2 linked regions of the Halorhodospira halophila SL1 genome follow. The protein of the gene in region 2 interacts with the protein of the main gene of each other region in a pairwise test. Links are inferred from orthologs where the notes say so. Each region holds a gene or a part of one and is shown on either strand. Other genes may lie near its edges.

Evidence for each region.
Region 1: the proteins of def (region 2) and HHAL_RS09120 interact in binary tests that used the Escherichia coli proteins (3 or more experiments, as listed by UniProt). The link is inferred for Halorhodospira halophila SL1 from one-to-one orthologs.

The regions. Positions count from the first base shown.
Region 1 is NC_008789.1:1,974,215-1,983,330, forward strand. What follows is about bases 5,929-8,895. They hold HHAL_RS09120 (aspartate-semialdehyde dehydrogenase), read right to left. Parts: upstream 7,940-8,895; coding sequence 6,917-7,939; downstream 5,929-6,916. Other genes in these bases: HHAL_RS09115 (FimV/HubP family polar landmark protein), read right to left, coding at 5,929-6,894; HHAL_RS09125 (outer membrane beta-barrel protein), read left to right, coding at 8,193-8,786; leuB (3-isopropylmalate dehydrogenase), read right to left, coding at 8,895-8,895. Also shown: accD (acetyl-CoA carboxylase, carboxyltransferase subunit beta), read right to left, coding at 1-950; trpA (tryptophan synthase subunit alpha), read right to left, coding at 947-1,768; trpB (tryptophan synthase subunit beta), read right to left, coding at 1,765-2,979; HHAL_RS09105 (phosphoribosylanthranilate isomerase), read right to left, coding at 2,969-3,592; tRNA pseudouridine(38-40) synthase TruA, read right to left, coding at 3,653-4,453; more of HHAL_RS09115, read right to left, coding at 4,465-5,928; more of leuB, read right to left, coding at 8,896-9,116.
Region 2 is NC_008789.1:2,543,548-2,554,911, reverse strand. The notes cover bases 4,591-7,390. They hold def (peptide deformylase), read left to right. Parts: upstream 4,591-5,635; coding sequence 5,636-6,145; downstream 6,146-7,390. Other genes in these bases: rsmB (16S rRNA (cytosine(967)-C(5))-methyltransferase RsmB), read left to right, coding at 7,074-7,390; fmt (methionyl-tRNA formyltransferase), read left to right, coding at 6,145-7,077; dprA (DNA-processing protein DprA), read right to left, coding at 4,591-5,512. Outside these bases: L-threonylcarbamoyladenylate synthase type 1 TsaC, read left to right, coding at 1-327; tRNA (adenosine(37)-N6)-threonylcarbamoyltransferase complex transferase subunit TsaD, read left to right, coding at 368-1,375; HHAL_RS11745 (DNA topoisomerase I), read right to left, coding at 1,368-3,767; HHAL_RS11740 (Smg family protein), read right to left, coding at 3,873-4,343; more of dprA, read right to left, coding at 4,346-4,590; more of rsmB, read left to right, coding at 7,391-8,363; hemF (oxygen-dependent coproporphyrinogen oxidase), read left to right, coding at 8,360-9,280; HHAL_RS11710 (class 1 fructose-bisphosphatase), read right to left, coding at 9,328-10,344; HHAL_RS11705 (6-phosphofructokinase), read left to right, coding at 10,496-11,364. UniProt on the Escherichia coli protein: Removes the formyl group from the N-terminal Met of newly synthesized proteins. Requires at least a dipeptide for an efficient rate of reaction. N-terminal L-methionine is a prerequisite for activity but the enzyme has broad specificity at other positions.

The sequences.
Region 1 (9,116 bases), 570 kb from region 2 along the record:
GCGGGCCCGGCCTCCTCGGCCGGCGCCTCGGGCTCTGCGCTCTCCGGCTCAGGGTCGACGGTTGCCGCGGGGGCGGGGGCCGGCGCCACCGAGACATCTCCGCCGAGCTTGCCCATCAGCGAGGCGATCTCGTCACGCATATCGCGCCGATCAACAATCATGTCGATGGCTCCGTGGTCGAGAAGGAACTCGGCCCGCTGGAAGCCTTCCGGCAGCGTCTCACGCACGGTCTGCTCGATCACCCGCGGTCCAGCAAAGCCGATCAATGCACCGGGCTCGGCGATGATGACGTCCCCCAGGGTCGCCAGACTGGCCGAGACACCACCCATGGTCGGATCGGTCAGTACCGAGATGTACGGTACGCGCGCCTCGTTGAGTCGCGAGATGGCCGCCGAGGTCTTGGCCATCTGCATCAACGAGAACAGCGCCTCCTGCATGCGGGCACCACCCGAGGCCGAGAAACAGACCAGCGGGATGTCGTTGGCCCGCGCCTCTTCGGCGGCGCGGCAGAAGCGTTCACCGACGATGGTGCCCATGGACCCGCCCATGAAGCCGAACTCGAAGGCGCAGACCACCACCGGCCGCTGATGCACGGCACCACGCATCGCCACCAGGGCGTCGTTCTCGCCGGTGGCCTTCTGCGCCTGGTTCAGACGATCCCGATAGCGCTTGCTGTCACGAAAACGCAGGAAATCCGACGGCTGCAGTTCTGCACCGATCTCAACCGCCTCGCAGGACTCGTCCAGAAACAGCCGCAGGCGCTGCCGGGCCGAGATCCGCATGTGCGCACCGCACTTCGGGCAGACCTCGAGATTGCGCTCCAGATCCGGGCGATAGAGGATCCCCTGGCAGGACTCGCACTTGGTCCACAGGCCCTCTGGAACACTGCGACTGCGCGGACCGGCGTCGGTCCGGATCCGCCGCGGCATGAGTTTCTGAAACCAGCTCACGAGTCACCCCCCGTCGTCGTGTCGTCCATCGCCCGGCGCAGGGCCAGGACGGCATCGCGCAGACGCTCGGGCAGATCCGCCGCCGCCCCGTGCTCACCAATCATACGCACCAACGCGCTGCCGACGATCACGCCGTCGGCACACGGCGCCAGTGCCGCGGCACTTTGCGGATCACGCACCCCGAATCCGACGGCCACCGGTAGATCGGTCACCCGACGGATGCCGGCGACCTGCTGCCCGACCAACCCGGCGTCCAGGTCCGCCGACCCGGTCACCCCCTTGAGGGCCACCGCGTAGACAAAACCGCCGGCCACCGAACAGACCCGCTCCACGCGTTCGGCGCTCGTATTGGGCGCCACCAGGTAGATCAGATCGACACCCTGGACCCGGGCCTCATCGGCCAACGCCCCGGCCTCCTCCGGCGGCAGGTCAACGGTGAGCAGGCCGTCGACGCCGGCGGCCGCCGCATCGCGAACGAAGGCGCGATAACCGGCAGCCTCGAGGATATTGGCGTAGCCCATGAAGACCACCGGCGTGTCCGGATCCTCCTCTCGGAAGCGGCGCACCACCTCGAACAGCCGCGCCGGCGTCGTGCCGGCCGCCAGGGCCCGGGCACACGCCGCCTGGATCACAGGACCGTCAGCCATCGGATCGGAGAACGGCACGCCAATCTCGATGACGTCGGCGCCGCCGGCCACCAGGGCGTGCATCAGGCGCACGGTGTCATCGGGCGACGGGTCGCCACCGGTGATGTAGGGAATCAAGGCCGTCCGGCCGGCGGAACGGCAGGCACGGAAACGTTCAGCGATGCGGCTCACAGCTCGATGCCCTCCTGCGCCGCGACCGTGGCGATGTCCTTATCGCCCCGCCCGGAGAGATTGACCACCAGCGCAGCGTCCGGGCCGAGTTCCGCGGCCAGGCGTTCCGCGTGGGCGACGGCGTGGGAGGTCTCCAGCGCCGGCAGGATGCCTTCGGTGCGGCTGAGCCGGTGGAAAGCGGCCAGGGCCTCGGCGTCGGTGACCGTCACATACTCGGCGCGCCCGGAATCCTTCAGCCACGCGTGCTCAGGGCCGACGCCGGGGTAATCGAGCCCGGCGGAGATCGAATGCGTACCGATGATCTGCCCCTCGTCGGACTCCATCAGGTAACTGCGCGCACCGTGGAGCACACCGGGGCGGCCGGCGTTGAGCGGGGCGGCGTGCCGGCCGGAGGCCAGGCCCTCGCCCCCGGCCTCGACCCCGACGAGCCGGATATCGGCGTCATCCAGGAACGGATGGAAGATCCCCAGGGCGTTGGAACCGCCGCCGACGCAGGCGACCACGGCGTCGGGCAAGCGCCCCTCGCGCTCCAGGATCTGCGCTCGGGTCTCGACACCGATGACCCGCTGCAGGTCGCGAACCAGCGTCGGGTAGGGATGGGGACCGGCGACGGTGCCGATGATGTAGAAGGTGTTGTCGATATTCGCCACCCAGTCGCGCATCGCCTCGTTCATGGCGTCCTTGAGGGTGCGCGTCCCGGCGTCCACGGCGCGGACCTCAGCGCCGAGCAGACGCATCCGGTAGACGTTGGCGGCCTGGCGCTGCACGTCGTCGGCCCCCATGTAAACGACGCACTCCAGCCCCATGCGTGCCGCGACGGTTGCCGTAGCCACGCCGTGCTGCCCCGCCCCGGTCTCGGCGATGATCCGCGTCTTGCCCATGCGCGCGGCCAGCACCGCCTGCCCCACGGTATTGTTGACCTTGTGCGCGCCGGTATGGGCCAGATCCTCGCGCTTGAAGTAGATGCGTGCACCGCCGGCGCGGGCGGTCAGCCGCTCGGCCAGGTACAGCGGAGTGGGCCGACCGACGAAATCCCGCAACTCGCGATCGAGCTCGGCCTGGAAACCCGGGTCGCGGCGCGCCTCGGCGTACGCCTCGGTCAACTCCTCGAGCGGCCCGACCAGGGTCTCGGAGACGAACCGCCCCCCGAACCGGCCGAAGTGCCCATCATGCTCCTCGGCGGGGCCGCCGCCGTCCTGCTCAGGTCTCATCGCCACGTTCCACCTCCGCGAGAAACCGGGCTATGCGCTCCCGGTCCTTGATCCCCGGCTCCGACTCGACGCCGCTGCTAACATCCACGGCGAAGGGGCGCACCTTGCGCACCACCTCCGCCACATTCTCGGCGCTCAGACCGCCAGCCACCGTGAGCCCGCGCACGCCGCCCGGGATGGTGTCGTGGTCGAAGGACTCACCCCGACCCCCGCGCTCGCCGACGCGGTGGCTATCGAACAGAAACCCGCTGGCATCCGGATAGGCCGCCACGTACTCGGACGGATCCGCCCCGCCCCCCATGGGCACCGCCTTCACGTAGCGACGCTCGTAGTGGCGGCAAAGTTCCGGCGCCTCGTTGCCGTGGAACTGCAGGGTATCCAAGTGCAGGCCTTCCACGGCCACCTCCACCTGCCCCGGCTTGGGATCGACGAACAGACCGACCACCGAGACGAAGGCCGGGACGGCCGCCACAATGGCTCGGGCCTCTTTCATGTCCACGGCACGCGGGCTGGCATCGCAAAACACCAGACCGATGGCATCGGCACCCAGCTCGACAGCGGCTGCGGCATCTTCCGGGCGGGTAACCCCGCAGATCTTGACGCGCGTGCGCACGCTCGGCGTCCCCCTTCAGCGGCTCCAAGGAAAGCGCAAATGTTACCGCGTGGGCGAGCTTTACGCCAAAAACGGCCACTGCCCCCGGGTCGGGAGGCCGTAATGCGACGGGTAGACCACGCGGGTCAGGTAGAGCCCGGCCGCCGGGGCCGTCATCCCGCTGCGGGTCCGGTCGCCGGCGGCGAGCAATCCCGCGGGCCAATGCTCAGGCTGCTCGCCGGTTCCCACGGCCATCAGGGTGCCGGCGATATTGCGCACCATATGGTGCACGAAGGCGTTGGCCTCGATGTCGATGAACAGCAGCTCGCCGTGGCGGTGCACATCGAGCCGATAGACCTCCCGCACCGCGTGGGGCGCCTGGCAGGCGGCGGCCCGGAAGGCCGAGAAATCGTGCTCGCCAACCAGGGCCTGGGCGGCCCGATGCATGCGCCCCTCATCCAGCTCGTGGTGGGTCCAGGCCACGCGGTGACGCAGAAGCGCCGGGCGGGCCCGCCGGCACAGGAAGACATAGCGGTACCCCCGCCGCTGCGCTTGATAGCGCGCGTGGAAATCCGCATCGACGGCGTGGGCCGAACGGACGCTGACCGTCTCGGGTAGCTGCGCATTGGTGCCCAGCACCCAGGCGTGCAGCGGCCGCGATGCGGTGGTATCGAAGTGGACCACTTGGGCGGCGGCGTGAACCCCGGCATCGGTGCGGCCGGCACAGACCACCGCCACCGGGTGATTGGCGATCCGCGACACAGCCCCCTCGAGGGCCTCCTGCACCGACGGGGCGTCGTCCTGTCGCTGCCAGCCGCTGAAGCCGGTGCCGTCGTACTCCAGCACCAGGGCAATGCGTTGCTCTGCCCCTCGTTCCGCCACCGCCTGCCCGCCTACTCGCCGCTGAGCTCAGCCAGGATCTGCCGGGCACTCTCGCGCTGCGACTCGGTACCTTCCTCCAGGACCTCCTCCAGCAGGCTGCGGGCCCCCGGCTCGTCGCCCAGGTCGATGTACGCCCGGGCCAGGTCGAGCTTGGTATCGGCCTCATCGCCCTCGCCGACCCCCAGGGACTGCTCCGCCTCGGCCTCCAGGTCGCCCTCCGCGGGCCCCTCTCCGGCCTCATCCAGGTCGAGACCGCCCGGGGTGTCATCGTCTTCCTCGCTGAACAGGCTGTCGAGATCCATCTCGTCGAGTTCGTCGCCGGCGGCGTCATCCCCGCCAAAGAGCTCATCGGCCACGTCCTGCGCGCCGGCGCTCGCCTCCGGCTCACGCGTCATGGCCGGCTCCGGCTCCTCGGTGGCGTCCGGCTCGTTATCGGTGGCGGGCGCCTCCGCGGCCTCCGGCTCCGTCTCCTGCGGCTGCTCGTCGAAGGCCGCATCCAGCCGGCGGTCGAAGTCGTCGTCCTCAGAGGTCGACTGCGCACCGGCATCGTCGCCGTCGCCGCCGTCCAGCCCGAGGTCCAGATCCTCCAGATCCGGCTTGGTGTCGAGTCCGGCCTCGGCCTCCCCTGCTGAGTCCTCCGGGACCTCGGCATCCGTGGCCGCGTCCTCCGCCGCCGGGCGAGCCGCCGCGGCACCCGCGAACAGCGGGGCATCGGGTACGAAGGCCACACCCAGGGCCACGGCCGCCTGCCAGGCCGGATCGGCATCGCTGCGCGTCCGGTCGTAGAGATCCTGCGCCTGGGCCAGGAAGGCCTCCCGCTCACCCATGCGGGAGAGGACCTCCAGCAGCCGCAGGCGCAGATCGGTCCGCGCCGGCTCGCGATGGATGCCACGCTCCAGCACGTCCCGGGCCCGACGCAGATCGTTATCCGCCAGGTACTCGTCGGCTAGCTCCAGGGCATCCCGCCGGGCACTATGGTCGAAATCGAAGTCCAGGTCACCGCGATCGAGGCGCAGCCCCTCCGGCTCCTGGGTATTCGCACGCCGCCGCCGGCGGCGCAGCAGCAAGCCGGCAACCACGGCGAGCGCCAGCAGGGTTCCTCCGGTGGCGATCAGCATCTGCCGCCGTGCCTCCTCGTCGCGCCACAGGTCGGCGGCGGTGACATCACCGTCACCGGACAACCACTGCGCCCAGCCGACCTCTTCCTCGGGCTCTTCTTCGCGCTCGGGTGTTGGCGGATCGGCCTCCGTGGGCACCGGCTCCGCCTCGCGCAGGGGATCCAGGGGCTCATCCACCTCGGGCAGCGGCACGATCGGCGTCGGCTCGGCATCCGGCGGCGGCAGCAGCCCCTCCATGTCCAGGTCCACCAGCCGCTCGAGCGCTGCTACCCGCTGGCTCAGGTCTTCCACCTGCGCCTTGAGGCTTTCGCGCTCCGAGCGGAGACTGGCCCGCTCCTCGCGCAGGGCGGCCAGCGCCCCCTGCAGCCGGCGCACATTGGCCTCCGAGGCCTCCAGCTCGGTATCGAGGAGTGACAGGACCTCTTCGGTGCCCTCCTCGTCACCGAGGGCGAGGATCCGCAGCCGGGCCTCCTCGGCGGTCGGTGCCTCTGCCACCTGCTCCGGATCCGGCAGATCGGGGATCGGCACCGCCTCGTCGAGTTCCTCGATGGCCGCCCGGCGCTCGGCCGGCGGTACCCAGCTGTCCAGGTGGTCCTCATAGATGGCCTGAGCCTCGCCGGCGGTCAACTCCTCGATCTGCTCGCGACTGGGCAGTTTCAGCCACCAGCCGCTGAGCAGGTCGTTGACGTTGTCACCGGCGAAGGCGCGCGGGTTGAGCCGCTGGATGGCCAGCATCGTCTGCGCCACGGTGACGGAGTCATCCGGGCGGTGCTCCGAGGCGATCCGCCAGAGGGTATCCCCCTCTTCCACCGGCCCGTAGGCCGTCGAGCGGCGCTCACGCTCGCCGTCGCGGGTGATCTCCTCGAACGGCTCGCCCTCGCGAACCAGGGGCTGCCCTTGGGTCGGCGCATCCTCGTCAGCGGTCGTGGGACGTTCAAGGAGCAGGGTGTACTCGCGGACCAGGTCCCCTTCGGGCCAGCTGACCTGGATCAGGAAATCCAGCAGGGGCTGGTCGATGGGCTCCTGACTGGTGACGGCAATATAGGGGGCGTCTTCGCCGGAGGCGACCAGCTCGAAGTCGAGCAACGACAATTCGGGCATCCGGTCGACCCCGGCCCGATTGAAGACTCGGCCCGGGGCTAGCCCGACATCGAGGCGCGCGAGTTCGTCGGGGCTAACGTCCCGCAAGGGGATCCGCGCCGAGACCGGCTCGCCGGCCTCGGAGCGCCCCTCGATGGTCCCGAGGCTGACCTCCACCGCGGCTGCCACTGAGACCAGTGACAGTCCCGCCAGGCCGGCGAGGCCGCGGATCGCCTTGCGCACGGGCTCGCCCCTTCGTCCGCTGTCAGATGTGTTCGCCAATCAGCAGCTCCGCAATCTGCACGCTGTTCAGCGCCGCCCCCTTGCGGACGTTATCGGCCACCACCCAGAGATCGAGACCCCGCTCGTGGCTGATGTCCTCGCGGATGCGCCCGACGTAGACCGGATCGCGTCCGGCGGCCTCCGTCAGCGCCGTCGGATAGCCGCCGCCTGTGCGCTCGTCCAGGACCTCGACCCCGGGGGCGCTGGAGAGCACCTGCCGGGCACGCTCGGCGGTGATGCGCTCGCGGGTCTCGATGTGCACGGCCTCGGAGTGGCCGTAGACCACCGGCACACGCACCGTGGTGGGATTCACCCGAACGGAGGAGTCCTCGAAGATCTTGATGGTCTCCCAGACCATCTTCATCTCTTCCTTGGTGTAGCCGTTGTCCTGGAAATCGTCGATGTGCGGCAGGCAATTGAACGCGATGGGCTTCGGGTACTCAGCACACTGCGGCTCACCGCCGTCGAGGATCGCCCGGCTCTGGGCGTTGAGCTCGTCGATGGCCGGCTTGCCACTGCCGGAGACCGCCTGGTAAGTGGCCACGTTGATCCGCTCGATGCCCACGGCGTCGTGGATCGGCTTGAGGGCCACGAGCATCTGGATGGTGGAACAGTTGGGATTGGCGATGATCCCCCGCTTCTTGTAGCCAGCCACCGCGTGCGGGTTGACCTCGGGAATGATCAACGGGATGTCGTCGTCGTAGCGAAAGTGGGAGGTGTTGTCGATCACCACCGCCCCGGCCTCGGCCGCCCGCGGTGCGTGCTCGGCGGAGATGGACCCCCCGGCGGAGAAGAGCGCGATCTGCACCTGGGAGAAGTCGAACTGGGCCAGGTCCTGGATCTCCAGCTCCTGCCCGGCGAAGGATACCGTCCGCCCGGCGGAGCGGGCACTGGCCAGCGGGTAGATCTTGCGCGCGGGGAAGCCGCGCTCGGCCAGAATGGAGAGCATCACCTCTCCGACCGCGCCGGTGGCCCCGACTACGGCGACATCGTACTGCTTGCTCATGGATGCTCCCGTGCTCGCTGGTCCTAGTCAGGCCAAGTCTACTAACGCACTGCGCGGGATTGCCAGAGCGGCAATTGCTCTCAGCCCATGGCACGCTCAAGGCCAACGCCCCGCTATCCGGGCACCCCCACCGGGACCCGGTTCTGCATGCGGACGCCGCGCTGCTCACGTCTGTCCTTCACGTTGCCGGTCTCCGCGTCTACACTCTCCCCGGCGGTACTAGAAAAAACGAGCAATAGGAGGTTATACCCCGATGCGGAACAAGCTTACAGTCGCACTCGCAGGCGGTGCACTCGCCACCGGCGCCTTTGTCGGTCAGGCTTCGGCGCAGATGCCGGCGGATACCGGCAACTTCAATTACAACTACGCCGAGGGTGCACTGGTCCTCCAAGATAGGGATTCGCAAGATCTGGTAGGCCCGCGCGCTAAGGGCTCGGTGGCCTTCACCCGGGACATCTTCGGTGTGGCCGAGCTCAACTACCTAACCGACGACGTCGATATTACGGATCTGCGCGCCGGGGCGGGCTACCGTCTGGGCGTGGCGCCGGAACTCGATTTCTACGGCGTGGCGTCCCTCGTTTATCAAGATTTTGACAACGACTTTGACGACACCGGTCTTGGCATCACCCTGGGCACGCGCTATGCCGTCATGGCCGATTTCGAGATTGCCGGCGAGATCCGTCACACCAACATGGACGACTTCGACAGCACGACCGATCTCGCCGCCCAGTTCCTCTACGGAGTGGCGCCCAACGTGGAGCTCCTCGGGGAGCTGCAGCTGCTCGACGACGGCGACGACATGTTCGAGGACACGGGCCTCGCCCTCGGCGCCCGCTACAACTTCTAAACGGTTCCACACATAACGACCGTCATGCACGAGCCGGCCGCCCTTTAGGGGCGGCCGGCTCGTGTTTTCGCCCGGAACGGCGGGCGTCGGAATGCTGGACGTCGCGAGTCACAGCCGCCCCGCCACTGCCTCACCCATCTCACGAGTGCCCACCGGCCGGTTGCCGCCCTGCAGGTCCGGAGTGCGCAACCCCTCCTCGAGCACCGCCCCCACGGCGGCCTCGACCCGGTCCGCGGCCTCACCCGCGCCCAGGCTGTAGCGCAGCATCATGGCCACCGAGAGGATGGTGGCTAGCGGGTTCGCCTTGTCCTGCCCGGCAATATCCGGCGC
Region 2 (11,364 bases):
GAGACGATCCAGGCCAGTTGGCCGGGGCCGATGACCTGGGTGCTCCCGGCGTCGACGCGGGCCCCGCGCTGGGTCAGTGGCGGGCGCGACACGCTGGCCGTGCGGGTGACCGCGCACCCGGTGGCAGCCGCCTTGTGCAGCGCCTTCGGGGGGGCGCTGGTCTCCACCAGTGCCAACCCCTCGGCCCGGCGGCCGGCTCGCAGCGTTGCGGAGGTGCGGCGCTACTTCGGCACGCGGATCGACGCGCTGGTACCCGGGCGCCTGGGCGGGCTGGAGCGGCCGACCCCGATCCGGGACGGACGCAGTGGGGCCTACCTGAGACGATGACGCGCCGCTTTCTGTATACGCCGCAATCCGGGGGTGCCCAGTGCGTGTACTAGGCATCGAGAGTTCCTGTGACGAGACCGCGGCCGCCGTCTACTGTGGTCGTGATGGCCTGTTGGCCCACGCGGTGCACAGTCAGGTGGCCGATCACGCCGCTTACGGCGGCGTGGTGCCGGAGCTGGCCTCACGGGATCACGTGCGCAAGCTGCCCGGTCTGGTCGGTGGGGTGTTGCGGGATGCCGGCCTGACGCCGGCAGATCTCGACGGCGTCGCCTGGACCCGCGGCCCAGGGCTCCCCGGGGCCTTGATGGTCGGGGCCGGGTTCGCGCGCACCTTCGCCTGGGCGCGGGGGCTGCCGGCGGTCGGGGTGCACCACATGGAGGGGCACCTGCTGGCGCCCCTGCTCGAGCCCGACCCGCCGGCCATGCCCCTGGTGGCCCTGCTGGTCTCCGGCGGGCATACGATGCTGGTGCAGGTGGCCGACTTCGGCCGCTACCGGGTCCTGGGGGAGTCGGTGGATGACGCCGCCGGCGAGGCCTTCGACAAGACGGCTCGGCTGCTGGGGCTGCCGTACCCGGGGGGGCCGGCCATCGCCCGCCTCGCCGTCGAGGGAACACCGGGGGCGGTGCGCCTGCCGCGGCCGATGACCGACCGGCCGGGGCTGGACTTCAGCTTCAGCGGCCTGAAGACGGCGGTCCTCCACGCCGTCGAGGCGGCGGGGAACGATCAGCAGGCCCGGGCGGACATCGCCCACGGATTCCAGGAGGCGGTGGTGGATACCCTGGTGATCAAGTGCCGGCGTGCCATCGAGCAGACGGGCGCGGGCCGGCTCGTGGTCTCCGGCGGGGTGGGCGCCAACGCCCGGTTGCGCGAACGCCTGGATGAGGTGGGGCGGGCGAGCGGCTTCACCGCCCACTACCCGCGCCTGGAGCTGTGTACCGACAACGCTGCGATGATCGCCTACGCCGGCCTGCGTCGGCTGGAGGCGGGCTACCGCGACGATCTCGACTTCAGCGTACGCCCCCGCTGGCCGTTGGCCGAGCTCAGCTAGTGGCCTTGCTGCGGCCGCGGCCACCCTTGGCCGCCCCGCCGCGGCGCCCCTTGCGCGCCGGCGCCTTGGCGATCAGGTCCTGGCACTCCTCATGGGTGAGCGAGTCCGGCTCCCGGTCCTTGGGCACCTTGGCGTTCTTCTCGCCGTTGGTGATGTACGGCCCGTAGCGTCCGCGCAGGATCTGAATGCCGTCGCCGAAGTCGTGGATGATCCGGTTGGCGTCGGCCTGTTTCTTCTCCCGCACCAGTTCGTGGGCCCGTTCCTTGGTGATGGTGTACGGGTCCTCGTCCTTGGGGATGGAGACGAACTTCTTGCCGTAGCGCACGTAGGGGCCAAAGCGCCCGATGCTGACCTGGACGTCTTCGCCCTCGTCGGTCTCGCCCATGTCCCGCGGCAGCTTGAACAGCTGCAGGGCCTCGTCGAGGGTGATGGTGTCGATGCTCTGTCCCGGGCGCAGGCCGGCAAAACGCGGCTTCTCGTCGTCGTCGCGGGAGCCGAGCTGGGCGAAGGGGCCGTAGCGACCGATGCGCACCGTCACCGGCTTGCCGGTCTTCGGGTCCGTGCCCAGTTCCCGCGCCTGGACCGCCTCCTGGCGCGAGACGTTCTTCTTCTCCTCAACCCGCTCCCGGAAGGGCTCCCAGAACGCTTCCAGGACCGGGACCCAGTCCTGCTCGCCGCGGGAGATGGCGTCTAGGTCGTCCTCGAGTCGGGCGGTGAAGTCGTAGTCCACGTACCGATCGAAGTGCTCGGTCAGGAACTTGTTGACTGTGCGCCCGATGTCGGTGGGGATGAAGCGTTTGCCGTCCATCTCCACATAGTTGCGGTTCTGCAGCGTGGAGATGATCGAGGCGTAGGTCGACGGCCGGCCGATGCCGTACTCCTCCAGGGCGCGGACCAGGCTCGCCTCGGTGTAGCGCGGCGGCGGCTCGGTGAAGTGCTGTTCGGCGCGGATGGCGTGCAGGTCCACCTGCTCGCCCTCCTCGAGTTCGGGCAGGAACTTCTCGCCGGAGTCGTCTTTGCCCTCGTCGTTGCCCTCGCGGTAGACGACCATGAAGCCCGGGTCGGCCACCGTGGAGCCGGTGGCCCGCAGCAGATGGCGGGCGTCGGCGTCGGCGGCCAGATCGACGGCCACCGTGTGGATGGTGGCGTGCTTCATCTGTGAGGCGACGGCGCGCTTCCAGATGAGATCGTAGAGCTTGCGCTGCTCCTCGTTGAGGTAGGCGCGGACATCGTCCGGGTGGCGCGACGCCGAGGTGGGCCGGATGGCCTCGTGGGCCTCCTGGGCGTTCTTCGAGCGGGTCTTGTAGACCTGGGCCTGGCCCGGGAGCTTGTCGGCGCCGTAGCGGTCGGTGATGGCCTGGCGCATCTCAGTGATCGCCTCGCCGGAGAGGTTCACCGAGTCGGTTCGCATGTAGGTGATCAGACCGACGGCACTGCCTTCGCCGACGTCGATGCCCTCGTAGAGCTGCTGGGCGATGCGCATGGTCCGGCTGGCGGTGAAGCCGAGCTTGCGCGAGGCCTCCTGCTGCAGGGTCGAGGTGATGAATGGCGCTGCCGGGTTGCGCCGGCGTTGCTTGCGCTCCACCGAGGCGACCCGCAGCGTGCCGATGACCTCGGTCTCGCCATCGCCGGTGGGGCCGATCCGGGCGGGGTCGGGTTGGGCACGCGCGGCCTCGCGCAGGGTGCGGTCGACCTCCTGGGCATGGGTCTCGTCGGTGATGGTGAACTGCCGGACCTTCTCGCCGTGGAGCTGCGAGAGCTTGGCCATGAAGGGCTGCTGCGCCTTGGCGGCATCGGCCTCGACGCTCCAGTACTCCTGGGGCTCGAACTGCTCGATCTCGGTCTCGCGCTCGCAGATCATCCGCAGCGCGGGGCTCTGCACCCGGCCCGCGGAGAGGCCGCTGGTGATCTTGCGCCAGAGCAGGGGCGAGAGGTTGAAGCCGACCAGGTAGTCGAGGGCGCGGCGCGCCTGCTGGGCGTTGACCAGCTCCTCGGAGATGTCCCGCGGGTTGTTCATCGCCTCCTGGATGGCGCCCTTGGTGATCTCGTGGAAGACCACCCGATAGACCGGTTTGTCGTCCAGGGTGCCCTTGTCGCGCAGCAGCTCCACCAGGTGCCAGGAGATGGCTTCACCCTCGCGGTCCGGGTCAGTGGCCAGGTAGAGGGCGTCGGCCTTGCGGGCCGCCTTGGCGATGGCATCGACGTGCTTCTGGTTCTTGTCGATGGGTGCGTACTTCATGGCGAAGCCGCTGGACGGATCCACCGCCCCCTCCTTGGGGACGAGGTCGCGGACATGGCCGTAGGAGGCCATGACCTCGTAATCGGAACCCAGGTATTTGTTGATCGTGCGCGCCTTGGCAGGCGACTCGACGATGACGAGGCTTTTACCCATGAAGAGCCGTTCGCGTATGTAGGGGCGGGAGGTCGGGTGGCGTCCGGAGGGCGGCGCCGGGCCGTAAAACCGGCCGCCGCGCCGGGGCGCGGCGGCCACCCGTCGTCAGTGGACGAGGTGCGTCGGGACGTCGAACATGAGGTTCTCCATCCAGTTGTACGCCTCTTCCTCGCCGGGGCGGTTGAACAGGACCATCAGGATGACCCACTTGACCGTGTCGAGGTCCACCTCGTGGTCGTCCAGCGCCAGGATGCGGTCGAGCACCAGCTCACGGCTCTCGGCCGTGAGGATCCCCACCTGCTCCAGGTAGAGGATAAACCCGCGGGTCTCGGTGTCCAGGCGTGCCAGCTCGGGCTCGCCGAACAGCCGGATGGACGACTTGCCCGACGGTGCAGCCGGCAGCACCCGGGAGTCCGCGAGGGCATCGAGCCACTCGAAGGCCTTGCGGATCTCCATCGCGCTGAACCCGGCCTCGTGGAGTTCGCTCTCGAGCGAGTCCCGATCGCCGGGTTCCTCGTCGTTGTAAAGGTAGTTCTCGAACAGGTACATCAGCACTTCGAAAACGTTCTGCTTCATCATCAGCCCTCTGGCCCGCGCCGCTGGTACCGGCCCCCGGGTACCGCAGTCAACAGGCCCTTCAGCTCCATGGTTAGCAGAATGGATGAAAGCCTATCGAGCGTCAATCCAGACCGCTGCTGGAGGGTGTCGAGGGTGAGCGGATCGTGGCCGAGGGCTTCGAGGATACGCGCCTCGTCCGGATCCGCGGCTGGACTGGTCGACTCCGAGGGGGCGTTGACGGGCGCTTCACAGACCGTCCCCGGGAACTCTTTCAGGATATCGTCGATCGATTCTAACAGCTTGGCGCCGTCGCGCAGAAGTGCGTGGCACCCGCGGGCCAGGGGGTCGTGGATCGACCCGGGTACGGCGAAGACCTCGCGGCCCTGCTCGGCAGCGAGCCGGGCGGTGATCAGCGAGCCGCTGTGGCGACCGGCCTGGATGACCACGACCCCCAGCGACAGACCGCTGACGATGCGGTTGCGCCGTGGGAAGTGGGCGGCCAGGGGGCCGCTGCCCGGGGGCAGCTCACCGAGCACCGCCCCGGAGGCGGTGATCTCGGCGTGCAGGCGCTGGTGCCGGGCGGGGTAGACCTGGTCCGGCTCGGTGCCGACAACGGCCAGCGTGGTGCCGCCGGCCTCCAGCGCGCCACGGTGGGCGGCCGCATCGATGCCGGTTGCCAGACCGCTGGTGGTGGCGATGCCGGCGCGTGCCAGGCCGCCTGCCAGGTTGCGGGCCAGATCCCGGCCGCTGGCGGTGGCGTGGCGGCTGCCGACAATGGCTACCTGCGGCCGGTGTAGGGTGGTCGGATCGCCGGTCACGAACAGCAGCGGCGGCGGGTCGGGGATCTCGGCCAGGCGGCGCGGATACCCGGGTTGCGCCAGGCGCAGCAGGTGCCGCGGCCCGGGGCCATCCAGCCAGTCGGCATCGGTCCGGGCGGCATTCCAGTCCGGGGCGAGGATTCCGCTCTCGGTGGCGGCGCTGAGGCCGAGGCTGCGCAGGGCGCTGCGCCCGGCCCGGAAGACCGCCGCCGGCCCGCCAAAGGCCGCCATCAGCCGGGACCAGGTGCGTGGCCCCACGCCCGGCACCCGTGCCAGGGCCAGGGCGTAGAGGGTGTCGTCGTCCATGTCGTGCTCACCGTCCTTGGTGAAGGAACCGATACCGTGCCGGGCGGTGAGGGCCGGGCGCAAGGGTGTGCCGTTGGAGCGGGGGCGGTCTGGATGCTCTGTATAAGCATTCCAGATTATGGCTGCCCTCGGCTGCGCGGTGCGTTACAATCGACCCGTCATTTAACAACAGGCACAGCATCGGTCATGGCCCTCCTCGATATCCTTGTCTATCCCGATCCCCGCCTCCGTGAGCGGGCCGAGCCCGTCGCCGAGGTGGACGACGCCGTCCGCCGCCTGGTGGACGACATGCTTGAGACCATGTACGAGGCCCGCGGCATCGGTCTGGCCGCCACGCAGGTGGGCGACCGCCGGCGGGTGGCGGTGATCGATGTGTCCGAGGAGCGTGACGAGCCGCTGGTGCTGATCAATCCGGAGATCCTCGAGGCCACCGGCGAGGCCAGCGGCGAGGAAGGCTGCCTGTCCATCCCGGGCTACTACGACGATGTGGCACGGGCCACCCGGGTGCGCTACCGCGCGCTGGACCGCGACGCCCAGCCCATCGAGGGCGAGGCCGAGGGGACGCTGGCCGTCTGCCTGCAGCACGAGATCGACCATCTGGACGGTCGACTGTTCATCGACTACCTCTCCGAGCTCAAGCGCAAGCGGGTGCGCAAGCGCATGGAGAAACGCGAGCGGCTCAGCGCGGCGGGCTGATGGCGGCACGGATCGTCTTTGCCGGAACCCCGGATTTTGCGGTGCCCGGCCTCGATGCCCTGGTCGAGGCCGGGGTGAGGCCCGTGGCGGTCTTCACCCAGCCCGACCGGCCCGCCGGGCGAGGGCGGAGGCTGACCCCGCCGCCGGTCAAGCGGGCCGCCGAGCGCCACGGGCTGGGCGTTCACCAGCCCGAGCGCCTGGGGGCCGAAGAGGCGGAGCAGATCCGCGCGCTGGCGCCCGATCTGATGGTGGTGGTGGCCTACGGCCAGATCCTGCGGCGCAATGTGCTGGACGTACCGCGCTTTGGCTGCGTGAATGTCCACGCCTCGCTGCTGCCGCGCTGGCGGGGCGCGGCGCCGATCCAGCGCGCCCTGCTGGCCGGGGACGAGCAGACCGGTGTAACCCTCATGCAGATGGACGAGGGACTGGATACCGGGCCCATGCTTGCCCGCAAGGCGACCCCGATCAGTGCCGACGAAACCGCCGGGTCGCTCCACGACCGCCTGGCGCGCATCGGCGCCGACCTGCTGGTCGCCCACCTGCCCGAGATTCTGGCCGGGGCCATCACCCCGGAGCCTCAGCCGGACGACGGCGTGACCTACGCCGCCAAGCTGACCAACGACGAGAGCTGGCTCGATCCCACCGAGCCCGCGGAGCAACTGGAGCGGCGCGTGCGCGCCCTGGCCCCGGTCCCCGGAGCGCGGCTCCAGCTGGGCGAGACGCCGGTGCGGGTACTGGCGGCACGGGCCTGTGCGGGGCGGCCCGAGGATCGGGCCGGAACCGTGGCGGCGGTGGGCAGTGGCGGCATCGAGGTCGCTACCGGCGAGGGGCGTCTTGAGATCACCCGGCTGAAGCCCGCCGGTGGGCGGGAACAGACGGCTGCCGATTACCTCAACGGGCGCCGCCTGGTGCCGGGAGAGCCGGTTCAGTGAGTACCCCCCCGCGGGTCGCCGCGGTGCACGTCCTTGAACGGGTGCTGGAGCGCGGCGAGACCCTGGATGAGGCCCTGGAGGCCCAGTTTTCCCGGGTATCCGAGCGCAATCGGTCGTTGCTTCAGGCCCTGGTCTACGGCGCGCTGCGCTGGCTGACCCGGCTCGAGGCCCAGGTGGCGACCCTGACCCCGCGCGACGACTGGCGCGCCGATCCGCTGCTACGTGGTCTGCTGGTGATCGGGGCCTGGGAGGCCCAGGGGCTTGCCACCCCAGCCCATGCGGCGGTCTCCGAGGCCGTCGATGCGGCCCGACGGCTGCGTCGGGCGCGCGCGGCCGGCATGGTGAACGCGGTGCTGCGCAAGCTGCACAAGGCCACCCCACCCGGGCCGGCAGACGAAGCCGCCCGCTACGCCCTGCCGCCGTGGCTGCTGGACCATCTACGCCGCGCCTGGCCGGAGGATTGGCCGGCGGTGGCCGAGGCCGGGAACGCTCACCCGCCAATGACCCTGCGCTTCGACCGGAACCGCATCTCCCGCGAGGCGTGCCTGCAATCGCTGGCCGAGCAGGAGATCCCGGCGCACCCCGGCGAGGTCGCGCCGAGCGCCGCGACCCTCCATGCCCCGGTACCCGTGGCCCGCCTGCCCGGCTTCGCCGAGGGGTGGTTGTCGGTGCAGGATGAGGCCGCGCAGCTCGCCGCCCCGCTTCTCGACCCGCAACCCGGCGACCGGGTGCTCGATGCCTGTGCCGCACCGGGTGGTAAGACCCTGCACCTGCTCGAGCACACGCCGACGGCGGCGGTGACCGCCCTCGACCGTTCGTCACGCCGGCTGCGCCAGGTACGCGATAACCTCGCGCGTGGCGGCTACGAGGCCCAATGCCTGGCCGCCGATGCCGCCGACCCCGAAGCGTGGTGGGACGGTGAACCGTTTCAGCGCATCCTCCTCGACGCCCCGTGCACGGGCAGCGGCGTGATCCGCCGACACCCCGATATCAAGTGGCTGCGCGGGGTCGACGACCCGGCGCGCATGGCGGCGGCGCAGCGCCACCTGCTCGCCGCCCTGTGGCGCGTGCTGGCGCCGGGCGGGCGGTTGCTCTACGCCACCTGCTCGATCTTCCCCGAGGAGAACGAGCAGGTGGTGGCCGGTTTCCTGGCCGAGCACGCCGATGCCAAACCGGGGCCGTTGGCGCCGGTGGGCCGCTGCACCGGGTCCGGGTGCCAGATCCTGCCCGGCGAGCACGGGATGGATGGGTTCTTCTACGCCTGCCTCGAGCGGAGTGCCGCATGACGGATGCGATGCCGGTCGACGGGATCCAGCGCGTCCACGACTGGCTGTTGACCTGGCAGGAGCGTGTCTGCCGGTTCGTTGAAGGTTGGGACGGTGGCGGTGCCTTCCAGGCGGATCGCTGGGACCGTCCTGGCGGGGGCGGCGGCGAGAGCCGTGTACTTCAAGGTGGTCGGGTGATCGAGCAGGGCGGTGTGAACTTCTCCCACGTCCGTGGTGAGGCGCTGCCCGAGGCGGCCACCGAGCGGCGGGCCGAGCTGGCCGGGCAGCCCTTCGAGGCGGTGGGCGTGTCCCTGGTGCTGCACCCGTGGAACCCGTACGTTCCGATCACCCACGCCAACCTGCGGTTGTTTGTGGCCGGTGAGCCGGGTCGCGGCGCCCAGTGGTGGTTCGGCGGCGGGTTCGATCTGACCCCTTGCTACCCCTTCGACGACGATTGTTACCATTTCCATCGCTGTGCCCGGGCGGCCTGCGCGCCGTTCGGAGAGACGGTCTATCCGGTGTTTAAACGCTGGTGTGACGACTACTTCCGCCTGCCCCACCGCGATGAGCAACGCGGCATCGGCGGGCTGTTCTTCGACGATCTCAACGACTGGGGGTTCGAGACGACCTTCCGGTTCGTCCAGAGGGTGGGGCGGGCCTTCCTCGATGCCTACGGCCCCATCATCGAGTCTCGCCGGGATCACGCCTACGGCGACCGCGAGCGGGAGTTCCAGCTCTACCGGCGCGGCCGGTATGTGGAGTTCAACCTCCTGCAGGATCGCGGGACCCGGTTCGGCATCCAGTCGGAGGGGCGGACCGAATCAATCCTGATGTCGCTGCCACCCCGGGTGCGCTGGGAGTACGGCTACCAGCCCGAGCCCGGCAGCCCGGAGGCCCGCCTGACCGAGGTGTATCTCATCCCCCGCGACTGGGTCTGAACACCCCGCGCCCGGCGGGGTGCGGGGTCGTCCGAGTCCCGAGCGCCTCAGCCCTCCTGATGGTAGCGGGCGATCCGCTCGACCTCGTTCCTGGAGCCGAGGACCACCGGCGCCCGCTCGTGGATGTCGCTCGGATCGAGCTCAAGGATCCGCTGCCGGCCGGTGGTCGCGCCGCCGCCGGCCTGCTCGACGATGAGGCTCATGGGATTGGCCTCGTACATCAGGCGCAGCCGGCCGTTTTGCCCCTTGGCCTTGATCTTGGCGTCGAGCGGGTACATGAAGACGCCGCCCCGGCAGAGGATGCGGTGCACCTCGGCGACCATCGAGGCCACCCAGCGCATGTTGAAGTCTTGGCCCCGCGGCCCCTCCTTGCCCTGGAGGCACTCGTCGATGTAGCGCTGGACCGGCTCCTCCCAGTGGCGCTGGTTGGAGACGTTGATGGCGAATTCCTGGGTATCTTCCGGGATCTGCACGTCCTTGCGGGTGAGGATGAACTCGCCGAAATCGCGGTTGAGCGTGAACATCTGGACGCCCTGGCCTTTGACAGCGAGCACCAGGATGGTGGATGGGCCGTAGAGGCAGTAGCCGGCCGCCACCTGCTCCGTGCCGTGCTGGAGGAAGTCCCCGGCCGAGGGGTTCTCGCTGCCCTGCGGCGCGCGGACGATGGAGAAGATCGTGCCCACGGAGACGTTGACGTCGATGTTCGAGGAGCCGTCGAGCGGGTCGCAGAGCAGCAGGTAGCGGCCGCGCTGGGACGGGTTGGGCAGGGTATAGATGTCGTCCATCTCCTCGGAAACCAGGCCGGCGATATGGCCGTTCTGGGTCAGGGCCTCGATGAAGACCTCGTTGGTCACCACGTCGAGCTTCTTCTGGGTCTCGCCCTGGACGTTCTCCGAGTCGGCCGAGCCGAGCATGCCCACCAGGTCGCCCTTGTTGACCAGGTCGGCGATGCGCTTGCAGGCCACCGAGATATCGTTGAGCAGGCCGGTGAACTCGCCGGTGGCCTCAGGCAGGTTGCGTTGCGTCTCGATGATGTAGTTGGTCAGAGTCGTTCCGATGTGCATGGTTTTCTCCCCTGGCGTGCGGTTTTCATGACTTCTTTAATATCGACCGAGGAAATCCGCCGCCCATTGCCCGGCGGCGGCAAGCGTTCGGTGCATTCCTTCGGTACATTGGTGCGCAAGCCCATGAGCGTCAACACACAAGTCTGATCGCATGCCAAAGAACGCACTATATGCTCAGTCCGGTGGCGTCACGGCGGTCATCAACGCCAGCGCCTGGGGGGTGATCGAGGCGGTGCGGGGTCACCCGGCCCATTTCGGCACCTGCTACGCGGCTCGTAACGGGATCCTCGGGGTGCTCGAGGAGGAGATCCTCGATCTCGATGAGGAGGATCCGCTGACCCTGGCCGCCCTGCGCCATACCCCCGGGGGGGCGTTCGGGTCGTGCCGTTTCGACCTCGGTGACTTGAAGCGGGATCGGGCGCAGTACGAGCGCCTGGTGGAGGTCTTCCACGCCCACGACATTGGCTACTTCTTCTACAACGGCGGCGGTGGCTCCATGGACACCGCCCACAAGGTCGCGCGCATCGGCGACGAACTCGGCTACCCGATCACCGCCGTCGGCGTGCCCAAGACCATCGACAACGACCTGGGCATGACCGACACCAGTCCCGGGTTTGGATCGGCGGCCAAGTTCATCGCCACGGTGGTCCGTGAGGCGAGCCTGGACGTCGAGTCGGCCCACACCACCTCGACGCGGGTCTTCATCCTCGAGGTCATGGGGCGCCACGCCGGGTGGCTGGCGGCGGCAGCGGCGCTGGCCCAGGAGTACGACGGCCGGCCGCCGATGCTGATCCTGTTCCCCGAGACCCCCTTCGATCTCGGCGATTTTCTCACCCAGCTCCAGATGGCGGTCCGCACCCACGGCTACTGCGTGGTGGTCGCCTCCGAGGGGCTCAAGAACCCCGATGGCTCCCTGTTCTCCGTGGCGCAGAGCCACGATATCTACGCCTACACCCAGCTAGGTGGCGTGGCGCCGCGGCTGGCCGAGATCATCCGCCAGGAGACCGGCCTTAAGCTGCA